Regions from separate parts of the Streptomyces sp. NPDC051286 genome, predicted to be linked through region 3. Evidence: riboswitches for the same ligand, from Rfam matches in the RefSeq annotation. Region 3 holds a riboswitch; each other region holds the start of a gene.
What was found. Region 3 has a riboswitch for cobalamin ahead of ACIBB8_RS00970 (prenyltransferase/squalene oxidase repeat-containing protein). Riboswitches for the same ligand answer to the same signal wherever they lie in the genome.

Region 1 (3,264 bases), on a different contig from region 3:
GTCGTAGTGGTCGGGGTGCAGCACGCCGCGGGCGGCGCGCGTCTCGGACCAGGCGGGCAGCGGACCGGACCGCTCGGCGAGGTCGCAGGACGCCTCGTACGCGGCGAGCATGATCCGCTCGGAGATCTTCGTGGAGAGCGCGCGGGCCTCGGGGGAGTCGAACGGCAGCCGCAGCCGGAAGAAGACGTCCTGGAGCCCCATCGCGCCCAGCCCCACCGGACGCCAGCGGGCGTTGGAGCGGCCGGCCTGCTCGGTCGGGTAGAAGTTGATGTCGACGACCCGGTCGAGGAACGTCACGGCGGTACGGACGGTGGAGTCCAGCCGCTCCCAGTCGATGTCGCCGTCGGCCACGAACGAACCGAGGTTGACCGAACCGAGGTTGCAGACGGCGGTCTCGCCGTCGTCGGTGACTTCGAGGATCTCGGTGCACAGGTTCGACGAGTGGACGACGCGACCCTGCTCTGCGGTCTGGTTGGCCGTCCGGTTGGAGGCGTCCTTGAACGTCATCCAGCCCTGACCGGTCTGCGCGAGCGTCCGCATCATCCGGCCGTACAGCTCACGCGCGGGCATCGACTTGCGGGCCAGGCCCTTGGCCTCGGCGGCCCGGTACGCGGCGTCGAACTCGTCGCCCCACAGGTCGACCAGTTCCGGCACATCGGCGGGGGAGAACAGCGACCAGTCGCCGTCCGCGTCGACCCGGCGCATGAACTCGTCCGGGATCCAGTGCGCCAGGTTGAGGTTGTGCGTACGCCGCTGGTCCTCGCCCGTGTTGTCGCGCAGCTCCAGGAATTCCTCGATGTCCGCGTGCCACGTCTCCAGGTAGACGGCGGCGGCGCCCTTGCGGCGGCCGCCCTGGTTCACTGCGGCGACCGAGGCGTCGAGCGTCTTCAGGAACGGCACGATGCCGTTGGAGTGCCCGTTGGTGCCGCGGATCAGCGAACCGCGGGCGCGGATCCGGGAGTACGAGAGGCCGATGCCGCCCGCGTGCTTGGAGAGCCGCGCCACCTGGTGGTAACGGTCGTAGATGGAGTCGAGCTCGTCCAGCGGTGAGTCCAGCAGATAGCAGGAGGACATCTGCGGGTGCCGGGTGCCGGAGTTGAAGAGTGTGGGGGAGGAGGGGAGGTAGTCGAGGCGGCTCATCAGGCCGTACAGCGCGGCGACCTCGTCCAGTGCGCGCACCGACTCGTCCTCGGCGAGGCCGGCGGCGACGCGCAGCATGAAGTGCTGCGGCGTCTCGATGACCTGGCGGGTGAGCGGGTGGCGCAGCAGATAGCGGCTGTGCAGTGTCCGCAGCCCGAAGTAGCCGAACCGGTCGGCGGCGCCGTCGGCGAGGGACTGCTCGACCAGCGCGTCGAGCCGGGCCGCGTGGAGCGCCACGAACGCGGCCGTGCGGTCCGCGATCAGACCCTCGCGGTGGCCGACGGCGACCGAGGCGGAGAACGACAGCGCGCCCTGACCGGCCGCCTCGTCCGCGATGGTGCGGGTCAGGAGACGGGCGGCGAGCCGGGAGTACGCGGGGTCCTCGGCGATCAGACCCGCGGCGGCCTCGGTGGCCAGCGTGCGCAACTCCGCCTCGTCCGACGCGGCGTTGCGGCCGCGCAGCGCGGCGGCGGCGACGCGGCCGGGGTCGGTGTCGGGCAGATCGGCAGTGAGGTCGGTCAGGGTCCGCAGCAGTGCGGCCCCGGGTCCGTCGTTCGTGGTTCCCGCGGACTCGGCGACTGAAGCCGGATCGGCTGGCGCGATGGTCACGTGGTGCTCTCCCTCGCTCGGCTCGGGGCCGGCGGGTGAGCGGGGCAGCCGCACGGAGGCATGCCCGAAGAAGGAGGGCAGCACTGCGTGCAGCGTCCACCGGCCCATCCGCGAGGCCCGGACGTCTGGGCGTCCGGATCGGTCGAGCCGGACGCGCTGTCGGCAGGTCCTCGGACTTTCAGGGTGCGCAAAAGGGACCCGAATATACCGTTGCGGGACAGTTCCGGATTCGCACCGGATTTCCCTGCGGCGACAGCGAGCATGAGCATACATGTGGGGGCCGCCCGATGAGGCAGCCCCCACATGTTGTGTCGAATCGGTTCACAGGCTCAGGTTGTACGTGAGCAGCGCGACGCCCGCAATGGGATCCCGGTCGTGTTCCGGTGGGGGTACGAAGCCGAGCCGATGGCAGATCCGGTGGGCGCCGGACATGGTCGACTGGGTGGACTGGACAAGCCGCTCGACGCCCTCCGCGGCCCGTGCCCGGGCGATACAGGCCCGCACGAGGGCCTCGCCCGCCCCGTGGCCACGCGCCCCCGTGCGACGGTGAGCATCCGGAACTCGGCGGATCGACAGGTCCATGCCGGGAGTGTGCCGTACCGGTGGGGTGGCGCCGGACGGGCTGGGTGCAGCCCGTCCGGCAAGGCACTAGCCGGCGGACGGGCTCGCGTCGGGTGACGGGCTCGACTCGGGCCTGGCCGAGGGGAGTTCCACCTGGACGCCCGGGTCGCCCGCGTCCGCCGTGTAGTCCGCCGGAGAGGTCTCGTCGACGCCCGCCGGGGCCTTCACCGCGTTCAGGACGAAGGTCAGCACCGCGGTCACCACGGCGTTCAGCACGAACGCCGTCAGACCGATGTAGCCGATCTCGCCGATCCCCGGGATCTCCTTCGAGGAGCCGCCGAAGTGCGCCTGGGTCGGGCTCGCCACTCCGTATGCGGCGAGCGTGCCGTACACCATGCCGACTGCCCAGCCCGCGAGCAGCGCCCAGCGGTGGAACCACCGGGTGAACAGGCCGCCGACCAGTGCCGGGAACGTCTGCAGGATCCAGATCCCGCCAAGCAACTGGAAGTTGATCGCGACCGTCTTGTCCATGGTGAGGACGAAGACGAGCGCCCCGACCTTCACCACCAGCGACACCAGCTTGGAGACCTTCGTCTCCTGGGCCGGGGTCGCGTCGGGCTTCAGGAAGTCCTTGTAGATGTTCCGGGTGAAGAGGTTCGCCGCGGCGATCGACATGATCGCGGCGGGAACCAGCGCGCCGATGCCGATCGCGGCGAACGCCACACCGGCGAACCAGTCGGGGAACATGTTCTCGAACAGCTGCGGGATCGCCAACTGTCCGTTCTCCACCTTGACTCCGGCGGCGATCGCCATGAAGCCGAGCAGCGCCAGCAGGCCCAGCATCAGCGAGTACAGCGGCAGGATCGTGGTGTTCCGCCGGATCACCTCACGGCTGCGACTGGAGAGCGTCGCCGTGATCGAGTGCGGGTACATGAAGAGGGCGAGCGCCGAACC
Region 2 (3,264 bases), on a different contig from region 3:
GTTGACCTCCACGACCTCCAGACCGGTCATCCGCTCAATGGCGGCGATCACCTCGGTCCGGACCTCGCCCGTGAGCTCGACGATCGCGTATCCGTATTCGACGACGATCGACAGGTCGACCGCCGTCTGGACCTCGCCGACCTCGACCTTGACACCGCTGGTGACGGACTGACCTCCCGCTCCGGGCACCCGCTCCCGCACGGCCCCCATACCGCGGGCGAATCCCCCTCCCATGCCCTGAACCCCAGGCACGCCCCGGGCTGCCAGCCCGGCGATCTTCGCCACCACGCCGTCGGCGATCGTGGTTCGGCCCCGCGACCCGGGTTCCGTTCTGCGGTTTCCGCCGTGCGGTCCTGCTCCGTGCGTGACCTCGGGTTGCGGGCGGGTGGTCTCGGGCCGGTTCACCTGCGTTTGATCGGTCATGGTCGGTCGCCCTTCCGAAGAGAAGGTGGATTCGAACGCCTTGGCCAGTTTACGTACCATTTGTCAACATTGCTCGGGCGGTAGGGGCATGTGGGCGGACCCACGGGCGGCTCCACCGCGGAGGGGAAGGGTGGGATTCCGCGGTTCGTCACGGAAATCGCTCGCCCGCCCACCGTCTGTCCGCTGCGCTGGTCACCGCAGACGAAAGGCCGGCCCAACGATGCACCGTTGGCAGGGCCGTTGCGGTTCGGTGCGGTGTTCTCCGTCCAGCGGAACGGCTGCTGCGCCACACTCTGATCGTGGTCTTCCTGCCGCAGGTGGCGAACCTCGGGGGGCGTACACCTACCTGGGCTCCGCCTCCACGACCGCTTCGGTCGCTCCGTCGACGAACCCGGACAGCCGGACCGGTCGTCGGGGATGCCGTGGCCTGACGTCACCGGCGGGGCGGGCCGGTCCGGCGGTGGACGCCGACGCCGGGTTACGGGGCGTCGGTTCCGGTGCTCAGTGACCGCCCACAGCGCAGGTTCCAGCGGCCGGACCGGCCACTGAGCTCCGTCAGTGTCAACGGGGCGACGTCCAACCGCCAGAACGCCTGCGGCGGAAGACCCAGCGCATGCACGATCGCGGCGCGCACCACCGCGGGTTCGACCACGGCGATCACGCGGCCGTCCCCGGCGCCGTCCCGATGCAACGAGTCCAGCCAGCCGCCCGCCCGCGCACACAGGTCCAGCAGCGACTCGCCGCCGTGCGGTGCCGCCGAAGGGTCGGACAGCCAGGCAGACACCGCCTCCGGCTCGGCCTCGCTCACTTCCGCCAGCCGCTGCCCGCTCCAGCGCCCCAAGTCCCAGCCTCGGAGGGTCGGTTCGGGCTTGGACCGCAGCCCCAACGCCTCGGCGGTACCGGCGCACCGCTCGTCCGCTCCGCACACGCGGCGATCGGCGGCAGGCACTGTGGCAGCGGCCGCACGCGCCCGCCGGACACCGGACGCGTCGAGCGGGGCGTCACCGTCGAAACGGGCTTCACGCAGCGCCGCATTGAGCGCCGGTGAGATCAACATCACTTGTACCGTCAACACCGGTGTCAACTCCCTGAACTGTGGCCTTTCGGGTAAGCACACCATGGCGTCCGGGCCTGCCGGCCCCGCAGATGGCGCCATGGCGGCGCATGCCTGCAGGCGGTATGGTCGCGACGAACATGACGACGGTGTGACGGAAGTCCGGTGAGAATCCGGCACGGTCGCGCCACTGTGAACCCGCACCCCTGCGGGAAGTCAGACCCGGCACTGTCGTCTCAGGCACCACGATCGGGACGCGTGTTCCCTCAGGAGGTACTGCCATGGCACAGACTGCTGCCCCCGCAACCGTCGCCACACCCGCCATCACCCCCATCTCGCTGAAGGCCATTGCCCCGTGGGCGGTCTTCTTCGGCATCCTCATGCTCGTCCTGCTGTACTTCGTCGGCGCCGAGCAGGGTGCCACCGCTGTCGTCTCCGGCGAAGGTGTCCACGAGTGGGTTCACGACGGTCGCCACCTGCTCGGTTTCCCCTGCCACTGACACGCTGCGCACCTCAGGGGAACCGCTCATGAACTCCATATCTGTCAGAGCGCTGCTCGTTCGCGGCATGCTGGCCGGACTTGCCGCCGGCGCGCTCGCTCTTGCCGTCGCCTACTTCCTCGGTGAATCCCGGGTGGACGCGGCGATCGCGCTCGAAGAGTCTCACAGCCACGAGCACGGCGGCGAGGAACTCGTCAGCCGCACCATGCAGTCCACCGCGGGTCTCGCCACCGGTGTCCTGGTCTTCGGCGTGGCGATCGGCGGCATCGCCGCTCTGGTCTTCTGCTACGCCCTCGGCCGCATCGGCAGGTTCGGCCCGAGGGCCACGGCCGCATTGATCGCGTTCGGCGCCCTGCTGACCGTGTATGTCGTGCCGTTCCTCAAATACCCGGCCAATCCGCCGGCTGTCGGAAACCCCGACACGATCGGCCAACGCACCACCCTGTTCTTCCTGATGGTCGCCCTCAGCGTGCTGCTCGCTGTCGCTGCCGTCATCTTCGGCAAGCGGCTGGCTTCCCGCCTGGGCAACTGGAACGCGTCCATTGCCGCGTCCGCCGCCTATGTGTTCGTCATCGGGCTGGCCTACGCCTTCCTGCCCTCGTTCAACGAGGTCGGCAAGGACTTCCCGGCCAGTCTGCTGTGGGAGTTCCGCCTCGCCACCCTCGCCGTTCAGGCCACGCTGTGGACTACTTTCGGTCTGGTCTTCGGTTATCTGACCGAGCGGCTGCTGGTGCCCAAGGCCGGCGCAGTGACGGCCGGGGGCGGTACCACGTCCCACGCTGCCGCCGCTGCGAGCTGAGGCGCAGGCCGACTCGTCGGCCGTATGACGGCAGAACCCGCCGGGGCATCCCGGCGGGTTCTGCCGTCTATGCGGCGTCCGTCGCGTCGGTTGCTTCAGCCATGCCCGTCGCATCCGCTGTTTCCGATGCCTCCGACCAGTCGATCAGGAAGTACTTCACCCGGTCGTCCGCCCTGACGAAGCGCATGCCTGCCGCCACCATGACGCGCTGGGACGCGATGTTGTCGAGGTCGGCGTCACCGTTCACGGCGGCGATGCCCTCGTCGCGGGCGAACTCCAGCAGTGCCCGCAGCGCCTCGGAGGCGTACCCCTTGCCGCGTGCCGCAGGGATCAGGCCGTAGCCGATCGTCACCTGCCCCTCCGCGTTCGGAGCGCCGTGAAAGCCCACTCCGCCTATGGCGTGTCCGTCCTGGCGGAGGCGGATCTCGTAGGCGCCGAACGGCTGGGGGTTGCCGGTGTCGGCGCAGTGTTCCAAGAAATGCCTGGCC
Region 3 (3,264 bases):
GTCGACACCGGCTGGGACGACCCCGACGCCTGGGACACCCTGGTCGCCGGAGTCGCCGCCGTCGGTGTGGACATCACCGGAATCCACGGCGTGGTCATCACCCACCACCATCCCGACCACCACGGACTCTCCGGACAGGTCCGCGAGGCCTCGGGGGCGTGGATCGCGATGCACGCCGCGGACACCGCGATCGTGCGCCGCACCCGTGAATCCGAACCGGGCACCTGGCTGACGTACCTCGCGGCGAAGCTCGCCGCGGCCGGCGCACCGGAGGAGCATCTCGCCCCACTGCACGCCCCCCGCACGGGCGGCCGGATGCGCACGCTCCCCGGACTGCGCGCCGCCCTCCCGGACCGCGAGATCGTCCCCGGCGAACTGCTCGGCCTCGCGGGCCGGCGGCTCCGGGCGATCTGGACGCCGGGCCACACCCCCGGCCATGTCTGCCTGCACCTGGAGGAGGACCATCCGGCCGATCTGCCCGGCCGCGGCCGCCTCTTCTCCGGCGACCATCTGCTGCCCGGGATCAGCCCCCACATCGGGCTGTACGAGGACCCGGACGACACGACGGTCACCGACCCCCTGGGCGACTACCTGGACTCGCTGGAGCGCATCGGCCGGCTCGGGGTCGCCGAGGTGCTGCCCGCCCACCAGTACGCGTTCACGGACGCGGCGGGGCGCGTACGAGAACTCCTCGGCCATCACGAGGAGCGGCTGACCGGACTGCTCACCCTGCTCGCCACCCCGTTGACGCCATGGCAGCTGGCCGAGCGGATGGAGTGGAACCGGCCTTGGGAACAGATCCCGTACGGCTCGCGGAACATCGCCGTCTCCGAGGCGGAGGCTCATGTGCGGCGGCTGGTCAAGCTGGGGCGCGCGGAGGCGGTGCCGGGCAGCGGGCCGGTGACGTACGTCGCGGTGTGAGGCAGCCCTCCGCCCGGGGCGAGCGGGCTACCTCCCGGTAGAGTGTGCGAGTCGTCATCACGCCCGTTCAGGGGGAAGCCGGTGCAAATCCGGCACTGACCACGCAACCGTGAGCCGCCGACACAGCGGCGAGTCGGGCTGCCCTGTCCGCGGTCGTGACCGGCTCGCGTCACCGGAACCCCGGTGACCGGCACCGTCGAGGAATACGGGGCCGGAGCCTGGTGCCTGAGTGTGCCTGTGCCCGGTTCCCCACAGGAGAGGCTCAGCCCGCCATGACCGTACGCCGCAGCGCAGCAGCGCTCGCCGCCACCGCCACCGTGCTCTGTGCGGCCGCTGCCCCGGCCGCGGTCGCGGCGCCGTCCCCCTCCCCCACCCCGTCCGTCGCGCTGCCCTCCGGGCTGTACGGCACCAAGGACCCGACGTACGACGGGGTCTGGCGGCAGTCGCTGGCCTTCCTCGCCCAGCACGTCGAGGGGGTCGTGCCCGCGACGAAGTCGGTGGACTGGCTGATCGCCCAGCAGTGCGCGAACGGCGCCTACGCCTCGTACCGCGCCGATGTCTCCAAGCCGTGCGACACCAAGACCATGCTGGACACCAATGCGACCGCCGCCGCGGTGCAGGCGCTGGCGGCGGTCGGCGGGCACGGCGACATCGTCAACAACGGCGTCGGCTGGCTGAAGTCCGTCCAGAACAAGGACGGTGGCTGGGGCTACAACCCGGGCTCCCCCAGCGACGCCAACTCCACCGCGATCGTGATCGGCGCGCTGGCCCGGCAGGGCCAGCGGATCGGCGACATGACGAATCCGGACGGCAAAACCCCGTACGACGCGCTGCTCACACTCGCGATCCCGTGCGGCGGCCCGGACGGCGGCGCGTTCGCGTACCAGCCCGACAAGGCCGGGAAGCTCGCCGCGAACGCGGACGCCACCGCGGCCGCCGTGCTCGGCTCGATGGGCAAGGGGCTGGACACCGGGAACAACGCCGCGGTCGAGGGCAAGCCGCCGGCCTGCCGGAAGGGCGACGTCGTCAAGCCCGAGCAGGCCGCCCAGAACGGCGCCTTCTACCTCGCGGGCGCCCTCGCGAAGAACGGCAACCACCTGGACCTGCCGCCGATGCCGGGTGCCGACGACACCACCCCGCAGCCCGACTTCGGCAACACCGCGGACGCCGTCGTCGCCTTGGCCTCCGCGGGCCACAAGGACAAGGCGGCCGGTGCGGTCGGCTGGCTGCAGAAGAACTCCAGGAGCTGGGCCGAGGAGAGCGGCCCCGCCGCCTACGCCCAGCTGGTCCTGGCCGCGCACGCGACCGGCGCCGACGCCCACGACTTCGGCGGCGTCGACCTGGTCCGGGGGCTGAACGCGAGCGGTCCCGCGCCCGCTGCCGTCATCACGCCCAGTGCGACCCCGGACAACTTCTCGGCCGAGGACGGCAGCAGCGACGACGCCGGTCTCGGGGTGTGGTGGCTGGTCGGTATCGGCCTCGCCGCCGGTGCGGGCGTCGGCTTCCTGATCAGCAGCCGCCGGAAGCCCCAGCAGCCGTGAACCGAGCGGGGAATCGTACGGGGAATGCGTTCGGCGGACGGATGGCCGTCGCACTGCTGCTGGTGCTCGGCGCCGCTCTGACCGTGTTCGGCGCGGGCACCGCCCATGCGGCCGGCTACCGTTACTGGTCGTTCTGGGAGGGCAAGGGGTCCGGCTGGGCCTATGCCACCCAGGGCCCCTCGCTCGTCCGGCCCGACGACGGGGCGGTGCAGGGCTTCCGGTTCTCCGTGAGCGAGGACTCCCAGGACTCGGCAAAGCCGCGCCGCACCCCCGACTTCGCGACGGTCTGCGCGGACACCCCCGCCAAGGACGGCACCAAGCGCGTCGCGCTCGTCATCGACCCCGGCACGCCGGCGGACGCCCCGGCCGGGGAGACGCCGCCCGCGCTGCGCACCGCCTGCGCGCAGGTCGCCCCCGGGGCGAGCACCGCCGAGGCGCTCGCCTCGGTGGCCAAGCCGCTGCGCTACAACAGCAACGCCCTGCTCTGCGCGATCTCCGGCTACCCCGCCTCGGGCTGCGGCGAGCAGGTCTCCGGAAGCGCGCGCACGGCGTCCGCTCCTCCCTCGTCCACCCACCCCGGGAACGGGCGCAGCGGTCCGTCCACCGGGGTGCTCGTCGGGCTCGGTGCCGTCCTGCTGCTCGGCATCGCCGCCGTCCTGCAGGCCCGCCGCCGGCGCGGATGACCGCCTCCCCCGGCGCGGCCCGGCTCAGCCATGCACTGCGGGCGCCCGCGGCGACCCGCAGCAACGCCCTGCCCGCCGGGGCCTGGTGGCTGTGGGCGCTCGGGCTGGCCACCGCCGCG

Region 1: another riboswitch for cobalamin. It lies ahead of ACIBB8_RS31535 (ribonucleoside-diphosphate reductase subunit alpha); the one in region 3 lies ahead of ACIBB8_RS00970 (prenyltransferase/squalene oxidase repeat-containing protein).
Region 2: another riboswitch for cobalamin. It lies ahead of ACIBB8_RS20180 (CbtB-domain containing protein); the one in region 3 lies ahead of ACIBB8_RS00970 (prenyltransferase/squalene oxidase repeat-containing protein).

The regions. Positions count from the first base shown of each region.
Region 1 covers NZ_JBITER010000049.1:10,310-13,573, reverse strand. The annotation lists gene ACIBB8_RS31535 (ribonucleoside-diphosphate reductase subunit alpha) at 1-1,749, opposite strand, end outside; cobalamin riboswitch at 1,893-2,025, opposite strand; gene ACIBB8_RS31530 (GNAT family N-acetyltransferase) at 2,071-2,331, opposite strand; gene mctP (monocarboxylate uptake permease MctP) at 2,398-3,264, opposite strand, start outside.
Region 2 covers NZ_JBITER010000018.1:159,694-162,957, reverse strand. The annotation lists gene ACIBB8_RS20190 (Asp23/Gls24 family envelope stress response protein) at 1-423, opposite strand, end outside; gene ACIBB8_RS20185 (histidine phosphatase family protein) at 902-1,480, opposite strand; adenosylcobalamin (AdoCbl) riboswitch at 1,607-1,755, shown strand; gene ACIBB8_RS20180 (CbtB-domain containing protein) at 1,759-1,977, shown strand; gene ACIBB8_RS20175 (CbtA family protein) at 2,006-2,776, shown strand; gene ACIBB8_RS20170 (GNAT family N-acetyltransferase) at 2,844-3,264, opposite strand, start outside.
Region 3 covers NZ_JBITER010000001.1:212,926-216,189, reverse strand. The annotation lists gene ACIBB8_RS00975 (MBL fold metallo-hydrolase) at 1-921, shown strand, start outside; cobalamin riboswitch at 953-1,087, shown strand; gene ACIBB8_RS00970 (prenyltransferase/squalene oxidase repeat-containing protein) at 1,194-2,462, shown strand; gene ACIBB8_RS00965 (SCO2322 family protein) at 2,504-3,145, shown strand; gene ACIBB8_RS00960 (energy-coupling factor transporter transmembrane protein EcfT) at 3,142-3,264, shown strand, end outside.